Regions from separate parts of the Bradyrhizobium sp. CCBAU 45394 genome, predicted to be linked through region 4. Evidence: predicted binding sites of a transcription regulator. Region 4 holds the regulator's gene; each other region holds the start of a gene.

Region 1 (2,946 bases), on a different contig from region 4:
CGCTGCGTTACGAAAACGCCTCAGTACAGCGTGCGGATCGGCTGGCTGGCGGCGCCATAGGGCACCCAGCGGCAGGAGAACGAGATGTAGCCGCCCTCATAGGCCTGCACGCCGAGGAATTTGACGACCTTGCCGTACCGCGCGCAATGATCGACCGCGACCTGCCGCGCGTCGACCTGATTGGCCATCGAATAGGCGATGATGCCGCCGGTGTCGTTGCCCTTGAACGGGGGTACAGGAAGGATATCGGCGCGCGCCGACTGGCCCGCCATCATACCCAGGGCAAGAAGGCCCGCGGCCGCAATGATTCGCATTTCCCGTTACTCCAATTGGTTGGCGCCAGTTTACGGTGCCGGGACGGAAGTGAAAAGAACTGAAGCCCTGTCGGATGCGACGTTCTGGTCAACTCCTGGCCAAGTGTTGCCGCGCTGCACTTGACCTCACCCGCCCTTCGCGGCACCGTCCGACCTCCGCAGATCATCTGTCTGGATTGCCCATGCGCGCCTCGACCTCCCTGAAATCGCTCCGCTTTGCCGCCGTGCTCGGCCTCATGTTCGGGGCGCTGTCGCTCGGTGAGGCCAGGGCCGCCAATCCGCTGGAGCTGAATTTCTGGCTGAGCGGACCGCGCTATGACGGCAATGTGGCAGATTGCGACAAGGCGCTGCCGACGATCGCCACCCAGTTCTGGGAGAAGGAAAGCGCCTTCTGGAATTCCTCGTTGAAGATCACCGGCTTCTCCGCCGTGCACGAGACCGCGTTCCGACCCTGGCAGTCCGACAATATTCCGCGCCGTTATTGCACCGGCGAGGCCATGCTGAACGACGGCAAGGTGCGCAAGGTGCATTTCTCGATCATCGAGGATGGCGGCTTCGCCGGTTACGGCAATGGTGTCGAATGGTGCGTGGTCGGGCTCGACCGCAACTGGGCCTACAATCCGGCCTGTCGCGCCGCCAAGCAGTAATTCGACAGCCCTGATTCGGACCGGGCCAGCGGCCTGACGAGGGCCGCCCGAATTTTGTTCTTGAAATGTTCTTATCGCCTGCTAGGCTCGATTGCACAGTCTAGTTGAGGGGCGTCGCCATGTTTCATTCCAGATTGCATTCGTTCTCCCGCCTGATGATCTCGCTGACCCTGGCCTTGACCTTTGCCGCCGGGCTGGTCTTGCCGGCGGGCGTCGCGACAGCGCAGGACAGGCGGCAGAACGCGCCCGGCGAATTCGATTTCTATGTGCTGTCGCTCTCGTGGTCGCCCTCCTTCTGCGAGGAGGCGGCGGAGCGCGGCGGCCGCTCCCAGATCCAGTGCAGCGGCCGGCCCTATTCCTTCGTGGTGCACGGGCTGTGGCCGCAATATGAGAACGGCTTCCCGGAATATTGCCAGCGGCCGGCGCCGCGGCTGAACCGCAGCATCGTCTCCTCGATGCTCGACCTGATGCCGGCGCCGGGCCTGATCTTCAACGAGTGGGACAAGCACGGCACCTGCTCGGGGCTCGCCGACCGCAGCTATTTCGAGACGATCAGGAAAGCGCGCGCCGCGATCAAGATTCCGGCCGAATATCTCGAATTGTCGCAGGCCAAGACCGTGGCGCCTGCCGACGTCGAGGAGGCCTTCATCAAGGCCAATCCGGGCCTCGGCAGCGCCGCCGTCTCGGTCACCTGCAACCGGACGCGGCTGTCCGAGGTCCGCATCTGCCTCAGCAAGGACCTGCAATTCCGCGCCTGCGAGGAGATGGACCGCCGCGCCTGCCGCCGCGACCAGGTGACGATGCCGCCGATCAGGGGTGGGTAGCTGCAAAATCAGCTCCGTCATTCCGGGGCACGCGAAGCGTGAACTATGGTGCGCAGTTCGGTGCTACGTACCGCCCGGGAATGACGGGAGTTACTTTCATCGCGCGATGTCGTAACTCTCCGCCATGAACTACCGTCACGCCTTTCATGCCGGCAACTTTGCCGATGTCATCAAGCACATCGTGCTGGCGCGCATCCTCACTTATTTGCAGGACAAGCCGGGGGCGTTCCGCGTCATCGACACCCATGCCGGCGCCGGCCTCTACGATCTCGAAAGCGACGAGGCGCGGCGCGGTGGCGAATGGCTAACCGGCATCGCGCGACTGATGCAGGCGCGCCTGTCGAACGAGACCGCGGCGCTGACAAAGCCTTATCTCGACATCGTCCGCGCCTTCAATCCGAAGGGCGAGCTCAAGGCCTATCCAGGTTCGCCGCTGATCGCGCGCGGCCTGCTCAGGCCGCAGGACCGCCTCGTCGCCTGCGAACTCGAGCCGAAGGCACGCAAGGCGCTGATCGACGTGCTGCGCCGCGACGAGCAGGCACGCGTGGTCGATCTCGACGGCTGGGTGGCACTGCCGGCCTTCGTGCCGCCGAAGGAGCGGCGCGGGCTCGTGCTGATCGACCCGCCGTTCGAGGCAAAGAACGAGTTCGAACGGCTGGGCGAAGCCTTCTCGGAGGCTTTCGCAAAATGGCCGACCGGTATCTATGTAATCTGGTATCCCGCCAAGAGCCGGCGCGCCACCGATGCGCTGGCACAGCTCGTGGCGCGGCTCGCAGCCGCAGCAAAGCCACCGGGCAAATGCCTGCGCCTCGAATTCAGTGCCGCGCCGCAAGCGGACGGCGCAGCCCTCACCTCCACCGGACTGCTGATCGTCAATCCCCCTTACACGCTGCACGGCGAGCTCAAGACGATCCTGCCCGAGCTCGAAATGCCGCTCGGCCAGGGCGGCGCTGCCAGATTCCGATTAGAGGTGCCGAGGCCGTAACACTCCGGCATTCTTGGGAAAAATATGCAGGAGCGGTAGTCAATCTGCAAAGAACCGTATTATGCTATTTCCGTGACTGGCTTTACGTTCCGCTTCCGCGAATGGTTGCGGCGGAGTGAAGGCCTAAGAAAGATCCGGCCGGACCGAAAGGTCCGCCCAAGGATGGCCAGCTCCCG
Region 2 (2,946 bases), on a different contig from region 4:
GTTCAGCGCGGGAATCACTGGCGCGACCATCACGGTGGTGGGAATGCCGGCATCGGAGAGCTGCTTCAGCGCCTCCAGCCGCTTCGGCGGCGTCGAGGCCCGCGGCTCCATGGTGCGCGCCAGCTTTGGATCGAGCGAAGTCACCGAGATCGCGACCTTGGCGAGGTTGCGCTTGGCCATGCGCGAGAGAATGTCGATGTCACGCACCACCAGCGCCGATTTGGTGACGATGCCGACGGGATGACCAGCGCGCTCCAGCGCCTCCAGGATGCCGCGCATGATTTTTCGCTCGCGCTCGATCGGCTGATAGGGATCGGTGTTGGTGCCGATCGCGATCATCCGCGGCTCATAGCCTGCTGCTGCGAGCTCCTTCTCGAGCAGCGCCGGGGCCTCCGGCTTGACGAACAGTTTGGACTCGAAGTCGAGCCCGGGCGACAGGCCGAGATAGGCATGGGTCGGCCGCGCGAAACAGTAGACGCAGCCGTGCTCGCAGCCGCGATAGGGGTTGATCGAGCGGTCGAAGCCGATATCGGGGGAATCGTTGCGGGTGATCACCTTGCGCGAGGTGTCGACCGCGACCGTGGTCTTGAATGGCGGCAGCTCTTCCAGGCTCTGCCAGCCGTCGTCGAAGGCGACGCGCGCCTCGGCCTCATAGCGGCCGCTGGCGTTGGACTGCGCGCCCCGCCCCCGCCTGCGCTGCTTGTCGATGGCGACAGCGAGCTCGGGGAAATCAGAAGGCGCACCCGCCGGCTCGGAGGGCGCCGTGACCGGCGGGTGCTTGAGAGCATGAGAGGATGCTGGACTCATGAAGCCAAGATAGCACGCCAAAGGAACAAATCAAGAACAAGAACAAAAAACGTGAAAACAACCCCATGCACAGTAGAGGCGCCCAAACTTCGGGCGCCTGCCTTTGACCTCACGCAACATCGCCGTCACCACGATCTCGTTTGATGCCGCGAAGGATCGATCGCGCCGGAACTCGGTTGGTGACGATCCCGGGTGAAGGTCGGCAGGAACATGACAAATCAACAACAATCGGCCGCCGCGAGCAGCGACCTCGATCTCCTCGATCGCTACTGGCGCGCCGCCAACTACCTCTCTGTCGGGCAGATCTACCTGCTCGACAACCCCCTGCTGCGCGAACCGCTGCGGGCCGAGCACATCAAGCCGCGTTTGCTCGGCCATTGGGGCACGACGCCCGGCTTGAACTTCATCTACGCCCATCTCAACCGCGTCATCCGCGCGCTGGACCTCAACGTGCTCTATGTCTGCGGTCCCGGCCATGGTGGCCCGGGCATGGTCGCCAACACTTATCTCGAAGGCAGCTACAGCGAGATCTATCCTAACATCGCGCGCGATGCGGACGGATTGCGCAAGCTATTCCGGCAGTTCTCCTTCCCCGGCGGCATCCCGAGCCACGCCGCGCCGGAGACGCCCGGCTCGATCCACGAAGGCGGCGAGCTCGGCTACGCGCTGGTGCACGCCTATGGCGCGGCGCTCGACAATCCCGACCTGGTCGTCGCCTGCGTCGTCGGCGACGGCGAGGCCGAAACCGGCCCGCTCGCGGCGTCCTGGCACTCCAACAAGTTCCTGAATCCGGCGCATGACGGCGCGGTGCTGCCGATCCTGCACCTCAACGGTTACAAGATTGCCAACCCGACCGTGCTCGGACGAATGTCTGACAGCGAGATCCGCGATCTGTTCCGCGGGTTCGGCCACGAGACCCTGTTCGTCGAGGGCGACGATCCCAAATTGATGCACCGGATCATGGCGGATGCGCTCGACGTCGCATTCGCCAGCATCCGCTCGATCCAGCAGCACGCCCGCGACGGGCGCAAAAACGTCGAGCGGCCACGCTGGCCGATGATCGTGCTGCGCAGCCCGAAGGGCTGGACCGGTCCGAAGGAAGTCGACGGCAAGAAGGTCGAAGGTTTTTGGCGCGCGCATCAGGTGCCGGTCGCAAGCTGCCGCGAGAACCCTGCGCATCTGAAGGTGCTCGAAGACTGGATGCGCAGCTACGAGCCGGAGAAACTGTTCGACGCGAGCGGCGCGCTCGTCCCCGAGCTCCAGGCGCTGGCACCCGAGGGCAATCGCCGCATGGGCGCCAATCCGCATGCCAATGGCGGATTGCTGAAGAAGGAGCTGAAGCTGCCGGACTTCCGCAGCTTTGCCGTCGAAGTGCCGCAGCCCGGCGCCGTCACGGGGGAAGCGACGCGCGAGCTCGGCAAATTTTTGCGCGACGTCATCCGCCTCAACGCGCAAGAGCGCAACTTTCGCATCATGGGTCCGGACGAGACGGCGTCAAACCGGCTCGATGCGGTGTTCGAGACGACCGAACGTGTCTGGATGGAGCCGATCGAGCCTTACGACGTGCATCTTGCGCGGGACGGCCGCGTGATGGAGGTGTTGAGCGAGCATCTCTGCCAGGGCTGGTTGGAGGGCTATCTGCTCACCGGACGCCACGGCTTCTTCTCCTGCTACGAGGCCTTCATCCACATCGTGGATTCCATGTTCAACCAGCACGCCAAATGGCTGAAGGTGACGCGGCACCTGCCGTGGCGGCGGCCGATCGCCTCGCTCAATTATCTGTTGACCTCGCATGTCTGGCGCCAGGACCATAACGGCTTCAGCCATCAGGACCCCGGCTTCGTCGACCTCGTCGCCAACAAGAAGGCCGACATCGTTCGCATCTACTTCCCGCCCGATGCCAACACGCTGCTGTGGATCGCCGATCATTGCCTGCGGACGTACAACCGCATCAACGTGATCGTCGCCGGCAAGCAGCCGGCGCCGCAATGGCTGTCGATGCAGGACGCCGCCACGCATTGCGATGTCGGCATCGGCATCTGGACCTGGGCGGGCACGGAAGACGCGGGTGGCGAGCCCGATGTGGTGATGGCCTGTGCCGGCGACGTGCCGACATTGGAGACGCTTGCCGCCGTCGAC
Region 3 (2,946 bases), on a different contig from region 4:
GCGCTGGCGGCATTGCCGGAGACTTCGCTCGTGGTGGCATTCTGCTCGGCGACCGCGCCATTGACGGTTTCGAATACCGGGCGGATCGCCTCGATCGCCTGCGAAATGCGGTGCACGGCATCGGCGGAGCCGGCGGCGTCGCGCTGCAGCGCGTCGATCTTCTTGGTGATCTCTTCCGTCGCGCCTTGGGTCTGCACCGCGAGTGCTTTCACTTCGGTCGCGACGACCGCAAAGCCCTTGCCCGCAGCGCCCGCGCGCGCGGCCTCGATGGTCGAGTTGAGCGCGAGCAGCGTCGTCTGCCGCGCGATCTGCGCGATCAGATTGACGACGTTGCCAATGGCGGCGGAGGACTCGCGCAGTCGGTCGACATTGGCGCGGGCTTCCTGCGCCGCGGCACTGGCCTCGTCGGCGAGCTTGCCGGCCGCGCGAACCTGCGCGCCGATGCCCAGCGCGGACTGGGTGAACTTGTCGGCGGCATGGGCGAAGGTGGATGCGGTCGACTGTGCGGCGTTGGTGCGGCCGGTCAGGGCGTCGGTCCGGTCGCGGATGGCCGCAAGCGTCGTGGCGGTCGCTTCGGCGCCGCCGGCCACCGAATTGGCGGCGCGCTCGAGCTGGCGAATCATCGCGCCCAGCTCGAGTTCCAGCAGTTCCAGGATTTCCCTGGCAGAATCGCTCTCAGCGGCCGGGCCGGGCTCGGAATGGGCCGGCGGCGCCGCAGCCTGCGGGGCGGCCGCGGGCGCAGCCATGTCCGGCAGAGGCTTCCGAAATAGTCCGAACGCCATCAAGTCTCTCTTGTCGGGGGACGGTCGTACGCTATTTTCGCAGGCCGGAATGAAGTCAGGGTTAACGATGCCTGACATCTGGGCAAGGGCCACTACGGTGTTACCTTAAAGTCGTAGAGCCTCTTTCATTCCGGTGGGTTGGCGGCCTATAAGGCCGCGCTTCCCACGCTCACCTTAGGCGCACGATTCCTTTACGAGACCACGCATGGCCGGACATTCCCAATTCAAGAACATCATGCACCGCAAGGGGCGGCAGGATGCCCAGAAGTCGAAGCTGTTCGGCAAGCTGGCGCGGGAAATCACCGTCGCCGCCAAGCTCGGCACGCCCGACCCCGCCATGAACCCGCGCCTCCGCGCCGCCGTGATCGCCGCGCGCGCGGAGAACATGCCGAAGGACAATATCGAGCGCGCCATCAAGAAGGCGCTCGGCAGCGACGGCGAGAACTATGACGAGATCCGCTACGAGGGCTATGGCCCCGGCGGCGTCGCCGTCATCGTCGAGGCGCTGACCGACAACCGCAACCGCGCCGCCTCCGACATCCGCTCCTTCTTCACCAAGTCGGGCGGCAATCTCGGCGAAACCGGTTCGGTCTCCTTCATGTTCGACCGCACCGGCATCATCGAATACGACCGCAGCGTCGCTTCCGACGACGCGGTGCTCGATGCCGCGATCGAGGCCGGCGCAGACGACGTCGTCTCCGGCGAAGGCGGACACGAGATCTACGCCTCGACCGAAGGCTATCGCGACGTCGCCAAGGCGCTGGAAGCCAAGTTCGGCGAGCCGCGCAAGGCCGCGCTGATCTGGAAGCCGCAGAACACGGTCGCCGTCGATGACGAGACCGGCGAGAAGCTGCTCAAGCTGATGGACCTGCTCAACGAGCACGACGACGTCCAGAACGTCTACGCCAATTTCGAGGTGTCGGACGCGCTTATTGCCAAGATGGGCGGGTAGGGGACACACGAACGGTGTGCGCCCTCGCCCCGCTCTGCGGGGAGAGGGTTGGGGTGAGGGGCTGTTTCCGCGTCGGCGGTGATAGAGGGACTCGTGGAGTCCCCCTCACCCGGAATCCGCGCTTCGCGCGCATTCCGGCCTCTCCCCGCAAGCGGGGAGAGGCGAAGAGCGACACTTCCCCTGTTACTTCCGTTCTGTTTCTGTTTCCCCCGCCGCAGCCAGCCGCTATCACTGGCCCATGACTGCGCTCCCGATTCGTGGCCCCGTTCGCATCATCGGCATCGACCCTGGCCTCCGCCGTACCGGCTGGGGCGTGATCGAGGCTGAGGGCAACCGCCTGATCTATGTCGCCTGCGGTTCGGTGGAACCGCCGGACGACCTGCCGCTGTCCAGCCGCCTGCTCGCGATCCACGAAGGGCTCGCCTCTGTCCTATCCGATCACAAGCCGATGGAAGCCGCCGTCGAGCAGACTTTTGTGAACAAGGACGGCGTTGCGACGCTGAAGCTCGGCCAGGCCCGGGGCGTCGCCATGCTGGCGCCCGCAATGTTCGGCATCAGCGTCGCCGAATATGCGCCGAACCAGGTGAAGAAGACTGTGGTCGGCGCCGGCCATGCCGATAAGCAACAGATCGCGATGATGCTGAAGATATTGCTGCCGAAGGCCGAACCGCCGTCAGCCGACGCTGCCGACGCGCTCGCCATCGCCATCACCCACGCCCATCACCGCCAGAGCACGGCGCTCAGGCTGAAGGTGGTGGGAGTTTAAGTTCGAGTCATGAGGCGCAACATGAGCCGCACGCACACTCTTCTCCCTCCCCCCTTGTGGGGGAGGGTTGGGGAGGGGGGTAGCCCCGGGCGCCGGCGTCTGTGGCTTACCCCCCTCCCGGATCGCCTTCGGCGATCCGACCTCCCCCACAAGGGGGGAGGTAACAAGAAGAGCGCTGCGCAATCATGATCGGCAAGCTGAAGGGCCTGATCGATTCCTACGGCGAGGATTTCGTCATCCTCGACGTCGGCGGCGTCGGCTACCAGGTGCACTGCTCGACGCGCACGCTGCAGCATCTGCCGTCGCCCGGCGAGGCCGCCGTGCTGTCGATCGAGACCTATGTCCGCGAGGACCAGATCAAGCTGTTCGGCTTCCGCACCGACCAGGAGCGCGAATGGTTTCGCCTGCTCCAGACCGTGCAGGGCGTCGGCGCCAAGGTCGCGCTC
Region 4 (2,946 bases):
ATCTCGCCGGCCACGGCCGGCGATGGCAATTTCAATCCCGGCCCCGACCTCTGCGCCGGGGGGAGGTACATCAGCCGATCGGCAGGCGTGTGATCGTCGGCCTGTCAGCGATGATCTCCGGCTTGTGTTCACGCTCGCCGGCCGGCTGGGTCACCGGCAATTGCAGCACGGTCGCGCGCTGGCCTTCGACGAGTTGCGTCACGAGTACGTATTTGCCGTCGGGGAATTCGATCGCGTCATGATGGCGATCGGGAATGTGCGGATCGATCTTGCCGAACTTGCCGACGCGGGAGTTGATGGTGCGCGTCCAGATCCAGCGATTGTCGTAGCGGACGTTGTCGGCGAAGGCGAGCTCCGTTCCCGGCAGCAGGCAGACCGCGACGGACATGTCGGCCTCGGAGGCGAAGCCGCGCGTCGAGGTGCCGCGGAAGGTGGTCGTGACGATCGTCTCGCCGACTTGTGCGGGACGCGTCGCGACGGCATGCAGGCTGTAGTCACACATCGGGTGCTCCTCATTCAGGGATAGCGACCCGCGCCTCCTTCGGAGGCACTGGCCTCTATCAGAGTGGAAGCATGTTAGCGTCTTCTTGGTTGTAGGCAAATCTGCGGCTTGGGTCCGCAGGCTGCCATCACAATATCTTTTTCAAATGCCTCAGGAACAAAAACCGCTTCCGTGCATTTGGCGTGCGTCTCCGTCAGCGACCAGCAGGTGCCGACCAGCCCGAATATTGCCAGGCGGGTTGCGACGGCTGCGCGACGGCGTTGCGGGCATTGCGCAATTGCTCGCTCGTCGTCTGCGTTGCCTTGCGGGCATGGTGCGACTGCGCGGCGAAGGCTTGCGATGCCGACGCGGATGCTGCGATCAGCGCCACCGTGACGGTGCTCAAAACGATCTTGCGCATTGATTGCCTCCTCGATCTCCAGGGCCACGAAGCGATGAGGGCTTCGTGCGGCGTCGCGAGGATGTAGCGCTAGAGAGGGGCCGGATAATCTGAGCAAAACCAGAAAGACTATCCAGCCGGAGCGGACAATCGTCCGCTCCAATCGTCAACGACGCGGGTCGCCAACCGGCGGGCCGCGCTTAGGTGATTGCTTGAGCATGATCTCCGCGCAAGCGCGTCCTGCGCTTGTCGCGAGGGAAAACCGCTGCGCACTTTGCGCTAACGCGGCCCTCCAGTCCGGATCACGCTCAGTACTTCCGGTATAGGCCGATCAGCTTGCCCTGAATCTTCACTCGGTTGGGCGGCAGGATGCGGACCTCATAGGCCGCATTGGCGGGCTCGAGCGCGATCGAGGCGCCGCGGCGGCGGAAGCGCTTCAGCGTCGCTTCCTCGTCGTCGATCAGCGCCACCACGATGTCGCCGGTGTCGGCGCTCTCATTGCGCTGGATCAGCGCCATGTCGCCGTCGAGGATGCCGGCTTCGACCATCGAGTCGCCGCGCACTTCGAGCGCGTAGTGCTCGCCCGAGCCGAGCATGTCGGGCGGTACGCTGATGGTGTGGCTGCGGGTCTGCAACGCTTCGATCGGCGTGCCGGCCGCGATGCGGCCCATCACCGGCACCGCGACGGGGCGTTCGCCCTCGTCCGCGCTGGAGCTCGCTCGCACCTTGCCGAGATTGCCCTCGATGACGCTCGGCGTGAAGCCACGGCGGTTGCCAGCGGCGGCCTGCAGCTCGGGCAGCTTGATCACCTCGATCGCGCGGGCCCGGTTGGGCAGGCGCCGGATGAAGCCGCGCTCCTCCAGTGCGGTGATCAGGCGATGGATGCCCGACTTCGAGCGCAGGTCGAGCGCGTCCTTCATCTCGTCGAAGGAGGGCGGCACACCGCTTTCCTTCAAACGCTCGCTGATGAATCGCAGAAGCTCGTATTGTTTGCGCGTTAACATCTCGACCAAATCCCCCGGTTGATGTCGTTCGATTCCGAGACGGTGAATTCAGCGGCGAGCCGCCAGATGCTCGAAACAAATCATGAACGGACACTATATGTTCGATATGTGTTCCGCAACTGCTTAATTTACCGTGAACGCGACAAAGTTCGCGGAACGCGCAGGACCAGTGCGTTCAGGCGGGCAGTCGCAGCACCTCGCAAGGCGCGCCTGCCTCGGCCTTCGGCGCGAACGGCGCGCGCACGAGAAGTGCCTGCGCCGCAGCGAGATTCGCAAGCAGCGAGGAATCCTGATGATTGACGGGAAGGGCGACAAGCATGCCGTCGTCGCGCCGCTCCAGGCGCGCACGAAGATAGTCCTCGCGCTGGTCATTGGCGCCGACATCGCGGCCGAGCACGGCGCGCTCGCGACGATGGTGAATCACGGCGCGGCCCGACAGGGCGCGAATCAACGGCACCATGAACAGGAAGCCGCACACATAGGACGACACGGGATTGCCGGGCAGGCCGATCACCCCCATCGCCCCTAGCCGGCCGTGCATCATCGGCTTGCCCGGCCGCATCGCGATCTTCCAGAACGCCATCGCAATGCCTTCGGCCTTCAGCGCCTGCTGGACCAGATCGTGGTCGCCGACCGAGGCGCCGCCGATCGTGATCAGGATGTCGGCGCCGCTCTCTCGGGCACGGCGGATGCCGGCTGTGGTGGCCTCCAGCGTATCGGCGGCAACGCCGAGGTCGATGGTATCTGCGCCCTCCTGGCGGGCGAGGGCGTGCAGGGCATAGCCGTTGGAATAGACGATCTGGCCGGGGCCCGGCGTGGTGCCCGGCATCACCAGCTCGTCGCCGGTGGCGAGGATCGCGACCTTCGGACGGCGGCGGATGGGCAGGTCTGGGTGGTTCATCCCCGCGGCGAGCGCGAGGTCGCGCTCGGTGAGCCGGGTTCCTTTGCGCAGGAGCACGTCGCCCTCGCGGAAGTCGACGCCGGCGGGCCGGATGTGCCGACCGGCGATAGCGGCTTCCTTGATCGTGATGCGCTTGCCCTCGGCGACCGTATCCTCCTGG

The links. Region 4 encodes LexA, which represses DNA repair genes until DNA is damaged. Its sites were predicted from a motif close to TGTTCNNNNTGTGTTCNG; they were not measured.
Region 1: the regulator LexA is predicted to act here: its motif matches at 1,017-1,034, upstream of WN73_RS24510 (ribonuclease T2 family protein).
Region 2: the regulator LexA is predicted to act here: its motif matches at 829-846, upstream of WN73_RS41490 (PA0069 family radical SAM protein).
Region 3: the regulator LexA is predicted to act here: its motif matches at 1,925-1,942, upstream of ruvC (crossover junction endodeoxyribonuclease RuvC).

What each region holds. Positions count from the first base shown of each region.
Region 1 is NZ_LBIX01000167.1:97,200-100,145, forward strand. Features, by position in the region: gene WN73_RS24500 (hypothetical protein) at 21-314, opposite strand; gene WN73_RS24505 (hypothetical protein) at 497-961, shown strand; gene WN73_RS24510 (ribonuclease T2 family protein) at 1,081-1,785, shown strand; gene WN73_RS24515 (23S rRNA (adenine(2030)-N(6))-methyltransferase RlmJ) at 1,910-2,770, shown strand.
Region 2 is NZ_LBIX01000177.1:147,663-150,608, reverse strand. Features, by position in the region: gene WN73_RS41490 (PA0069 family radical SAM protein) at 1-807, opposite strand, end outside; gene WN73_RS41485 (phosphoketolase family protein) at 1,018-2,946, shown strand, end outside.
Region 3 is NZ_LBIX01000012.1:267,199-270,144, forward strand. Features, by position in the region: gene WN73_RS08415 (methyl-accepting chemotaxis protein) at 1-782, opposite strand, end outside; gene WN73_RS08420 (YebC/PmpR family DNA-binding transcriptional regulator) at 988-1,734, shown strand; gene ruvC (crossover junction endodeoxyribonuclease RuvC) at 1,973-2,500, shown strand; gene ruvA (Holliday junction branch migration protein RuvA) at 2,686-2,946, shown strand, end outside.
Region 4 is NZ_LBIX01000158.1:46,372-49,317, reverse strand. Features, by position in the region: gene WN73_RS18370 (hypothetical protein) at 71-502, opposite strand; gene WN73_RS18365 (hypothetical protein) at 696-902, opposite strand; gene lexA (transcriptional repressor LexA) at 1,190-1,885, opposite strand; gene WN73_RS18355 (molybdopterin molybdotransferase MoeA) at 2,061-2,946, opposite strand, start outside.